Regions from separate parts of the Peribacillus sp. NPDC101480 genome, predicted to be linked through region 2. Evidence: riboswitches for the same ligand, from Rfam matches in the RefSeq annotation. Region 2 holds a riboswitch; the other holds the start of a gene.
The links. A riboswitch is a leader RNA that binds a small molecule or an ion and turns the genes downstream of it on or off. The one in region 2 is predicted to bind thiamine pyrophosphate.

Region 1 (4,805 bases), on a different contig from region 2:
TAAATCGGTAATCGAGGACCGGGAAATGGCCTTTCGCGCGAACTTGCTTGTCCATCATGAAGCGTTTGAAGAAATGCTGGCAGCAGGAGGCGGTTATCAGAAAGGTACGCGATATATTAAATTCGACAGCATGAAGATATTTACGGATGGCTCCTTAGGGGGACGAACAGCCCTGTTGAGCGAGCCTTATGTAGATCAAAAGAATACGAATGGAGTCGCGATATTCACTGAAAACGAGCTTCAGGAATGGGTGAAAAAAGCAAGGGCTGCCGGAATGCCGATTGCTGTCCATGCGATTGGCGATCTCGCTTTTGAATACGTCTTGAATGCAATTGAGTCACTCCCCCCGCAAGAGGGACAGAGGGACCGGCTCATCCATGCACAGATCGTCCGGCCGGAGCTGTTGCAGCGGGCGGCAAAGCTGCCGTTAATCTTTGATATCCAACCGGGCTTCGTCCCGTCCGATTTTCCGTGGGTGGAAGAAAAGGTTCCAGCCAATCTGTTGGAATCCTCATATGCCTGGAAAACCTATTTGAATTTGGGCATCATTTGTGCGGGTGGGTCGGATGCACCCATTGAGCCATTAAATCCAATTTTGGGCATTCATGCAGCTGTCACAAGGATGAAAATCAATAGTGAGGACCATACCGTATATGGCTTGTCTGAAAGGCTTTCCGTTTACGAGGCTTTCGCATTGTATACCAAAGGGAGTGCTGCAGCAATCGGCCAGGAAAAACGCCGCGGTGTGATCAATAAAGGGTACGATGCCGATTTTACCGTGTTTAATCTGGATGTCTTTGCTGTTGCGCCGGATGACCTCCTAAAAGCTGAGGCGGTCATGACGGTCATCGATGATAAAATCATGTATGATAAAAATTAACAGTTGCAAAAAAAGAAATGGAAATACAAAATTGTTAGATGGAATTAGATAAAGGAATGTAAATGGAGAGAAGGCTTGTTATGAAAGTGGATGAACAAAAAGAAGGGGCGATTTATGCAGCCCTTTCTTACATGATGTGGGGAATCGTGCCGATTTACTGGAAGTTCCTTCAGGGAGTCGGTGCAATAGAAATTTTAGCTCAGAGGGTATTATGGTCTTTCGTGTTCATGCTGGTTTTATTGATGTTCATGAAAAAATGGCAGGCGTTTCTTGTCTATGTCAAAAACATATTGGGAAATCCCAAACTCTTTGTGGCATTACTTACGGCGTCACTGCTTGTTACAGCTAATTGGGGAGTGTTCATCTGGGCCGTTAATACAGGACGGATCCTCGACACGAGCCTTGGATATTATATCAATCCGCTAGTCAGTGTACTATTGGGAGTGATAGTCTTAAAAGAAAAATTGAGCGGGGCCCAAATCATTTCATTCCTGCTTGCAGGAATCGGAGTCTTGATCCTGGGCATTCATTTCGGCACGATCCCGTGGATCTCTCTTGTTTTGGCCATGACCTTTGGATTATACGGTCTGGCAAAAAAAATGATCAAGGCCGAAGCGGCGATCGGGCTGACTCTTGAAACGATGATGGTAACGCCTCTGGCCCTAGGTTACCTGATCTACTTGATGAACCGGTCTGAAATGCAGTTCTTTACAGATGGGAGCACAAGCTTGCTGCTGGTGGGCGGCGGGATTGCCACGGCCTTGCCTCTTTTATATTTTGCGAAAGGGGCGGAGAAGATCCCGTTATCGATGCTTGGCATTTTTCAGTATATCGCTCCGACCTTATCTTTATTGATAGGCGTATTCATCTATCATGAAAGTTTTACCAAAGCACATCTTTTAGCCTTTTTGTTCATATGGTCAGCCTTGGCCGTTTATACACTATCCATAACGAAATGGGGTCAGGCGAATGCCCGCAGGCTTAAAGGCAAAGGGAATATTGGTGCATGAATAAGAAAAAATGCTTGGGAGATCTCTCCCCAAGCATTTTTTTATGCGGGTATATAAAACAAAGAGGTCATGAAAGGTAAATCTTCGAACCTATTTCAGAAACAATACAATTGGAAAGGCTGACAGGACAGTGATCGGGCTTTGCTCTATTTAGTTGGAATTGACTATAGAAGGAACTATCCAGGAAAATGATATGCGTTGTCAGGAATGCTGATTTGGTTGCGTACGGCTTTCTATTGCTATTCAATTCATTGATGATTCCCTGTGAAGTGGTAATCCCGATTCCGTGGCCATAAAAGAGGTTATTCCCTAATAATATGGCATTTTCACCTTGCCATTCAGGAGTTGACTCGTCGTGATCGGGGTTTATGAAGTAAACGCAATCGCCTGGTAAATAATCCCTTCCTTGATGAATATTAAGAGCCATATTCTCCGGAGGGCGCCAGTCATATAAAAAAAGGTTTGAAAAAAGGTAATCGAAATTCCTAGGGCCGATCAAATCCAAAATCGCCTTTAAAAAAGTGACGACTATTGCCGTCCCGCATTCGAAAGCATAAAGCCTTCCATTCATGAAAATGTCCAGAAGTGCAGCATGAGGGAGTATCCCTGGCTGAAGGGTGAAGGTGCCACCCTTTGAAAGGTGCCAATATTGTTTATTGGATTGCGATTCCTCAAGTGTTGAAAATTCTACCTCACTTTTATTCAATGAAATCGCTGCCTCAATGACATGGCGCCGCAGCTGTATATCGAAATTAAACTCTCCAAAATTCCGGTATTCAAAAACGTTAGTATCTTCATCCAGCAATTGGAGAATTTCAAGCGACTTAGCAGATGCTATTCCTGGTTGGATGTGACTGACATCTAACCATCTGTGATTAATCTTTATCATGATCATATCCACCTTTTGCTTATTAAATTAACGGTTTATAAAACCAGTAAACATAAATGTCTACAGATAATGCTCATTATATGAATGCCTGCAATGAAATGACTATTTAGAAATTGTCAGCCACCGCTGCAGTCAAGAATGATTGGAATGAAAAGAGGCAGAATTACATTGATTTCAATGATTTTCGTTCCAAAAGATGTTTTGCTAGATATCCTTAAGAGTAAGGAATACCTTTCCAATTAGTGATAAGAAGCAAATTAGTATTCCCTTTTCCCTATGAATTGATATAATGAGAGAGAAAAGTTCATATGTGCGAGAAATGTAGGGGGGCCAGTACTGCTGGCTGAGATTGCATCCTTTAGATGCTGACTCTTTGAACCTGATCTGGATGATGCCAGCGGAGGGAACATATTATTACTGACTTTCTGTTTTGTATGTTAACGTCCGAATTCATCTTCGGGCGTTTTTTGCTTTTTATCCAGTATTTGAATAGACCCTGGAGCCCCATTATGGTTCCGGCATATGGATCTTATATGATGTGTAGGAGGATAATAACTTGAATAAATTCTTACCACTGTTAACTTCGTTGTTCCTTTTGGCTGGATGTGGTGCAGGCGGAATTAATGAAAAAGAAGAAGCATCTAAAAATGAAGAATTAAAAAAGGTATCGGTCGTGCTCGATTGGACACCGAATACAAACCATACAGGATTGTATGTTGCCAAGGAAAAAGGTTATTTTAAAGAGCAAGGTCTTGATGTGGAAATTATCATGCCAGGTGAAGCTGGAGCGGATAAGCTTGTCGCTTCAGGAAAATCTGAATTTGGCGTAAGCTACCAGGAGGGCATAACACAGGCCCGCGTGCAGGGCGTGCCAATTGTTTCGATTGCTGCAGTCATCCAGCATAATACCTCTGGATTCGCTTCCCCTGAGGCAAAGAACATTAAAACTCCCAAGGATTTTGAAGGGAAAACGTATGGTGGCTGGGGTTCTCCGGTTGAAAAGGCCATTATTGATTCACTCATGAAAAAAGAAAATTCGGATGTAAATAAAGTGGATATAGTCAATACAGGAGACATGGATTTTTTCACTTCGGTTAAAAGGGATATAGATTTTGCCTGGATTTATTATGGATGGACAGGTATTGAGGCTGAGTTGCGAAATGAAAAGCTTAATATGGTTTACTTAACCGAATACTCTGATAAGCTTGATTACTATACGCCTGTTTTGACTACAAATGAAAAGATGATAAAAGAAGATCCCGAAACTGTTAAAGCATTCGTTCATGCAGCATCAAAAGGGTACCAGTTTGCGATTAAGAATCCTGCTGATGCAGCAGACATGTTAATTAAGTCTGCGCCGGATCTTGATGCAAAACTAGTTAAGAAAAGCCAGGAGTGGCTTGCAGCCAAGTATCAGGATGATGCTCCGCGTTGGGGTGAACAAAAACTGGAAATCTGGAAGAATTACAGTGATTGGATGACTGAAAACAAGCTTCTTGAAGGTGATTTCGATCCTGAAAAGGCATTTACCAATGAATTTTTACCAAAATAGGAGGAAATACGATGGCCAATTCATTAATTAGTATACAAATTATTCCTAAAGGGGAAAATGTCATCCCTATGGTCGATGAAGCAATCAAGATCATTGAAGAATCTGGTGTCAAGTATGAGGTTCACCCCCTTGAAACGACAATGGAGGGCGAGCTTTCCGAACTTTTTGCCGTGATAGAAAAAATGAATGTAAGAATGATCGAAATAGGATCGCCGAATGTCATTTCCCAAGTGAAAATATTATATCAGCCAAGCGGGATTACGATGGATACGTTAACGGAGAAATATCGGGCATGATCGGAAGGGGAATTTGGAAGAAGGGGGCTCCCTTCTTTCTTTTATTATTGTTGCTGATAGTTTGGGAGTCAGTGACAGTCTTATTGAAGGTTGAAGAATGGCTGCTTCCCGCTCCATCGGCCATTTTCATTGAAGGAATTGAGTCGTCGCGCAATCTTTACGGACACCTTATATCGAC
Region 2 (4,805 bases):
CACTTTTTGTTCCGATTCCGGGTTATTCAATTCATCCTCCAGGCCTTCTATATATCCTTCTCCGTCCTTATCCCCTTTTCCATAGGTTAACGAATCTCCAAAAGCCATCACCCTTTGCACATCTTCCGACTCCGAGGCCTGAAATTCATATGCAACAAAACATATAACCAGTACTATAATCAAAAAAACTGACAATTTTTTCATTTGGTTCTCCTCTGCCTTTTTACTAGAAGTATTTAATCCTTTACATACCCAAAAAATCTGCAGACTTAACATAAAAAAGGAATTGTCAGATAAAGAGTAAAAAGTGTATGATAATAAAAAACTTTCAATGGATTGGGTGTCAATTCACCGTCCCTTAAACAAAAAAACGGGATTACCCTTCATTCTGGAGATTGAATAAATGATAGTTAGGAGATTACATCATGGAAGAGCTCATAGAGTTTAGAGAGGCAGAACTATCTGATTTACCTAGAATTGTTGAAATATATAATTCGACAATTGCTTCAAGAATGGTCACGGCAGATACGGAGCCTGTATCCGTCCAATCGAGGGTTAAATGGTTTGAGGAACATCATTCAGAAAGTAGACCGCTATATATCATTACTATAGAAGGGAAAACTGCTGGATGGATAAGCTTTCAATCCTTCTATGGCCGACCGGCATATAATTCCACTGCCGAAATCAGCATTTATATTGATGATTATTTCCGGGGAAAAGGAATCGGACAAATTTCGATTCAAAAGGCAATTGAATTGAGTCCAAAATTAGGTATTAAGACTATATTGGGTTTCATTTTCGCCCACAATATACCTAGCCTTAAGCTTTTTTCCAAATTCGGGTTTGAAGAATGGGCACATTTACCTCAAGTTGCCGAGCTGGATGGCATTGAGCGGGATTTGATCATTCTTGGTAAACGTGTCGATATTTAATATAATTTTTTAGAGCTATTGCCTTGAGCAGTAGCTTTTTCAAATTAATACAGGTCGAATTGGCTAATTTAAAAATACCGATATGCGTTTTGGAGGGAAAAATATTCTGACTCACTTTTACTTGCTAACGCATTTAATAGCGTATCCAATTCTTGACTGGCCTGAACAGTAAGCAGACTTGTTAAGCCGTAACTTGCTGCCAATTTGATCATTTCCTGTCTCTTTTCTTCTACCCTTTCTATAGTTACTTTACGGCAAGGCATTATATGCCACCTCCCATTTATTCAATTTTTTTACACTTTCATCATAATTAAACTACTAGTTAAAATCAACTATTTTACAGAAATAAAATGTGTTATTTTATAGGTCAAATGTGATAAAACACCTACTTTTTTCTTTAATTATGTATATTTTATGTCATTTTCTATTAAACGCAAAAAAGCATCCACTAGTGTATACTGTGAATGCTTACATCATATCCCTTATCCAAGAGCCCAAAATATAGTCCATCGCTTACTATGTCATCCATTCAGAAGGTGACTCGTTATTAGGTCTATTTATAACAATCTTATATTCATCTTCAAGCACTTTTAATGGGGCATCATAAAGGTGCCTTTCATCAGAGGTTTTGTATACTCCATTGGCCAATAGCTCTTCAATGAGCTTTGCCTTCCTCTGTTCAATCCTCTTAAATAATTCTGCCATGTAAATGGCTCCTTTCCTAGTCATCCTAGAGCCTGCTTCTAGTTAGCTAACTTTATCAACTTGTTTGATTTTCACCAAATTATATATACCTTTTCTATTATGTCACTAAACGTTATTTCCCAAAAATAAAAGCCCCTTCTAATTCAAGAAGAGGCTGACTGTGTCCGTACGGCTCTTCTTATCTTCCAAGCATATGCTTGTTGGATTTAGCACAGTTCCCAAAATGGGTCCGCTGCCGAGGTTTCTTTGGGCCAAGTCCCTCCACCTCTCTGGATAAGAATTCGATATATAAATGATGTAGAAATGATTCTACCCTAATAATTATCAAAAGTCAATTACCTGGTTCTCCCTTTTTTTCTGGACATTACATGCTCCCTCTTCAAATACGGGTTGCATTTTCTTGTCTTTCTGATATGATGTCAGTAATTACATACAATTCACACCACTAGGGGAGTCTTTTTTAAGACTGAGATGGAAATAGTTTCCGGACCCTTTGAACCTGAACCGGCTCATACCGGCGGAGGGAAGTGGATGATATCGTCCATTTACAGACTATATCCATCTACCCCGTTCCGTATTCAGGAACGGGGTTTTTCATTATCTATGGGAACCATTCTAAAGGAGGATGAACAATGGAGAATATTAAAACAGAAACATTCAGTGATAGACTTCATGCACGGGCAAAAGAGATTTGGAAAAGGAATCATTCACATCCCTTTGTCCAGGCAATTGGAAATGGTACGCTTCCTGAAAAGAAATTTGCCTATTACATGAAGCAGGACTATATCTATCTCATGGATTATTCCAAGCTCTTTGCTTTAGGTGTCATCAAAGCCCATAACATCGAAACCATGGCAAAGTTTGCGAGTATTTTAAATGAAACCCTTCAAGTGGAAATGGATATCCATCGGCAGTATGCTTCCGAATTCGGGATCAGTTCCAAGGAATTGGAAGAAACAGAACCTACTCCCACCACTCTAGCCTATACAGGTTACATGCTAAATGCAGCTCAGCATGGGACATTGGCAGACTTGATCGCCTGTCTCCTGCCCTGCGCTTGGGATTACTATGAAATAGGTTTGCTATTAAAAGAACAAAATGGAGCAGCATTGGAAAACAATCGCTACGCAGATTGGATAAGGTCCTATTCATCACCTGAATTCGGGGAAGCACACAAGTGGCTGATCGCATTGTTGGAAGAATTGACGGAAGGCATGCCAGAAAAAGAACTTCTTAGATTAGAAAAGCACTTTTTGGTTACTTCCCGATATGAATATTTATTCTGGGATATGGTTCAAAATGAGCAGGATTGGCCGCTGTAGGTCGCAGACATGATGATGAATCCTATCAAGAAACTGACGTTGACTGCCATGATAACGGCTATAACGACACTGACCAGTTCATTTATTTTCATCCCTGCAGGATTTGCAAAGGTCTTTCCTATTCAGCATCTGGCAAATGTCCTCACGGCCGTTCTATTGGGGCCTGCTTATGCTGTGACACAAGCTTTCCTAGTTTCCATCATTAGAAACATTTCTGGTACCGGTTCAATATTCGCCTTTCCCGGGAGCATGATCGGTGCACTTTTGGCTGCCATCCTTTATCGAAAAACACAAAGCTTAAAATTCGCTTGTTTAGGTGAAGTGATCGGGACCGGCATTCTCGGTTCCATGGCCTGTTATCCACTTGCCATCCTCCTATTAGGAGAAAAAGCTGCTCTTTTTGGTTTTTTACCGGCTTTTATGCTCAGTTCATTCGCAGGTGCGATTCTAGCTTTCATATTACTTAAAATACTTTTAAAAAATAATTATATGAAGGGGTTTTTTTATGAAAACAGCATTAACCATCGCCGGCTCTGATTCAGGAGGCGGTGCTGGAATACAAGCGGATTTAAAAACATTTTCTGCACATGGGGTCTTTGGAATGTCTGCCATAACAGCAGTAACCGCACAAAATACAATGGAAGTCCGTTCAGTACAGCCAATTGAAACAGCTATCATATCGGACCAAATTGCAGCTATATTTGAAGATATTCCTGTCGATGCAGTAAAAATAGGCATGCTTGGATCAAAAGAAATCGTGGAAACAGTCGCTGCGTCCCTTAAAACCTTCATGCCTGCCATCGTTATCCTTGACCCTGTCATGATTTCCAAAAGCGGCCACCATTTGCTCGACGAAAAGGCTGTCTCCGCCTTAAAAATGGACTTACTTCCATTTGCAACACTTGTAACACCAAATGTACCGGAAGCGGAAGTGCTTACTGGCATGTCGATTCGGACGAAACAAGATTTCTACAAGGCATGCATTTCAATACAAGAAATGGGTCCCAAAGCCGTTTTACTTAAAGGGGGCCATGCAGCGGGAAATCCAAATGATCTTTATTATGATGGGACTGACTTCCACTGGATCAAGGGAGAGCGCATACATACAAAAAACACTCATGGTACGGGCTGTACCCTATCATCCGCCATTACATCAAACCTGGCAAATGGACTGCCCTTGCAAGAGTCGATCGAACAGGCCAAGACTTATATTTCTGAAGCGATACGCAATAGTTTTTCAATCGGTAAAGGTCATGGTCCTGTCCATCATTTTCATTCATATTCAAAAAAAGAACGGAGTGACTTAATATGAAGGTTTCCGCAGCCGATTTATTCGTGAAGGTAAAAGAAAGAAAACCACTCGTTCACCAAATCACCAACTTTGTTACGGTCAACGACTGTGCAAATGCCACCCTTGCCATCGGTGGTTCACCAGTGATGACATCGAGCCCAAGAGAAGTGGCGGATATGGTCAAATTAGCGGATGCATTGGTCCTGAATTTCGGTACGATCGATGATAAAGCCTTGGAAGCAATGGAGATTGCCGGTAAGACGGCAAATGACCTGGATATCCCGGTCATTTTGGACCCGGTGGGAGTTGGTGCCACCGCCTATCGATCAGAGCAAGTTAAAGAGCTCCTAAGTAAGGTTACTTTCCACATCATTCGCGGCAATGCAAGTGAGATCCTTTCATTGATGGGTGGGGATACCGTTACTCGCGGGGTGGATTCGGAGGAGCTTGCGGTCAGCAATGCAGAGCTGGCTGCTCGAGCCGCAAATAAATTGAATTGCATCGTCGTGGTCAGCGGAGCGAAGGATGCGGTCAGCGATGGAAAACGTACGTCCA

Region 1: linked by a shared signal. The riboswitch ahead of ACQKMF_RS03070 (ABC transporter substrate-binding protein) and the one ahead of tenA (thiaminase II) in region 2 are both predicted to bind thiamine pyrophosphate.

The regions. Positions count from the first base shown of each region.
Region 1 covers NZ_JBNNSB010000001.1:598,563-603,367, forward strand. The annotation lists gene ACQKMF_RS03055 (amidohydrolase) at 1-880, shown strand, start outside; gene rarD (EamA family transporter RarD) at 961-1,890, shown strand; gene ACQKMF_RS03065 (protein-glutamine gamma-glutamyltransferase) at 1,958-2,779, opposite strand; TPP riboswitch at 3,093-3,202, shown strand; gene ACQKMF_RS03070 (ABC transporter substrate-binding protein) at 3,336-4,331, shown strand; gene ACQKMF_RS03075 (thiamine-binding protein) at 4,343-4,627, shown strand; gene ACQKMF_RS03080 (ABC transporter permease) at 4,624-4,805, shown strand, end outside.
Region 2 covers NZ_JBNNSB010000004.1:199,660-204,464, reverse strand. The annotation lists gene ACQKMF_RS15310 (GDSL-type esterase/lipase family protein) at 1-204, opposite strand, end outside; gene ACQKMF_RS15305 (N-acetyltransferase family protein) at 426-932, shown strand; gene ACQKMF_RS15300 (Spo0E family sporulation regulatory protein-aspartic acid phosphatase) at 1,001-1,195, opposite strand; gene ACQKMF_RS15295 (Fur-regulated basic protein FbpA) at 1,449-1,637, opposite strand; SAM riboswitch class I at 1,813-1,917, opposite strand; TPP riboswitch at 2,075-2,180, shown strand; gene tenA (thiaminase II) at 2,270-2,959, shown strand; gene thiW (energy coupling factor transporter S component ThiW) at 2,975-3,496, shown strand; gene thiD (bifunctional hydroxymethylpyrimidine kinase/phosphomethylpyrimidine kinase) at 3,465-4,271, shown strand; gene thiM (hydroxyethylthiazole kinase) at 4,268-4,805, shown strand, end outside.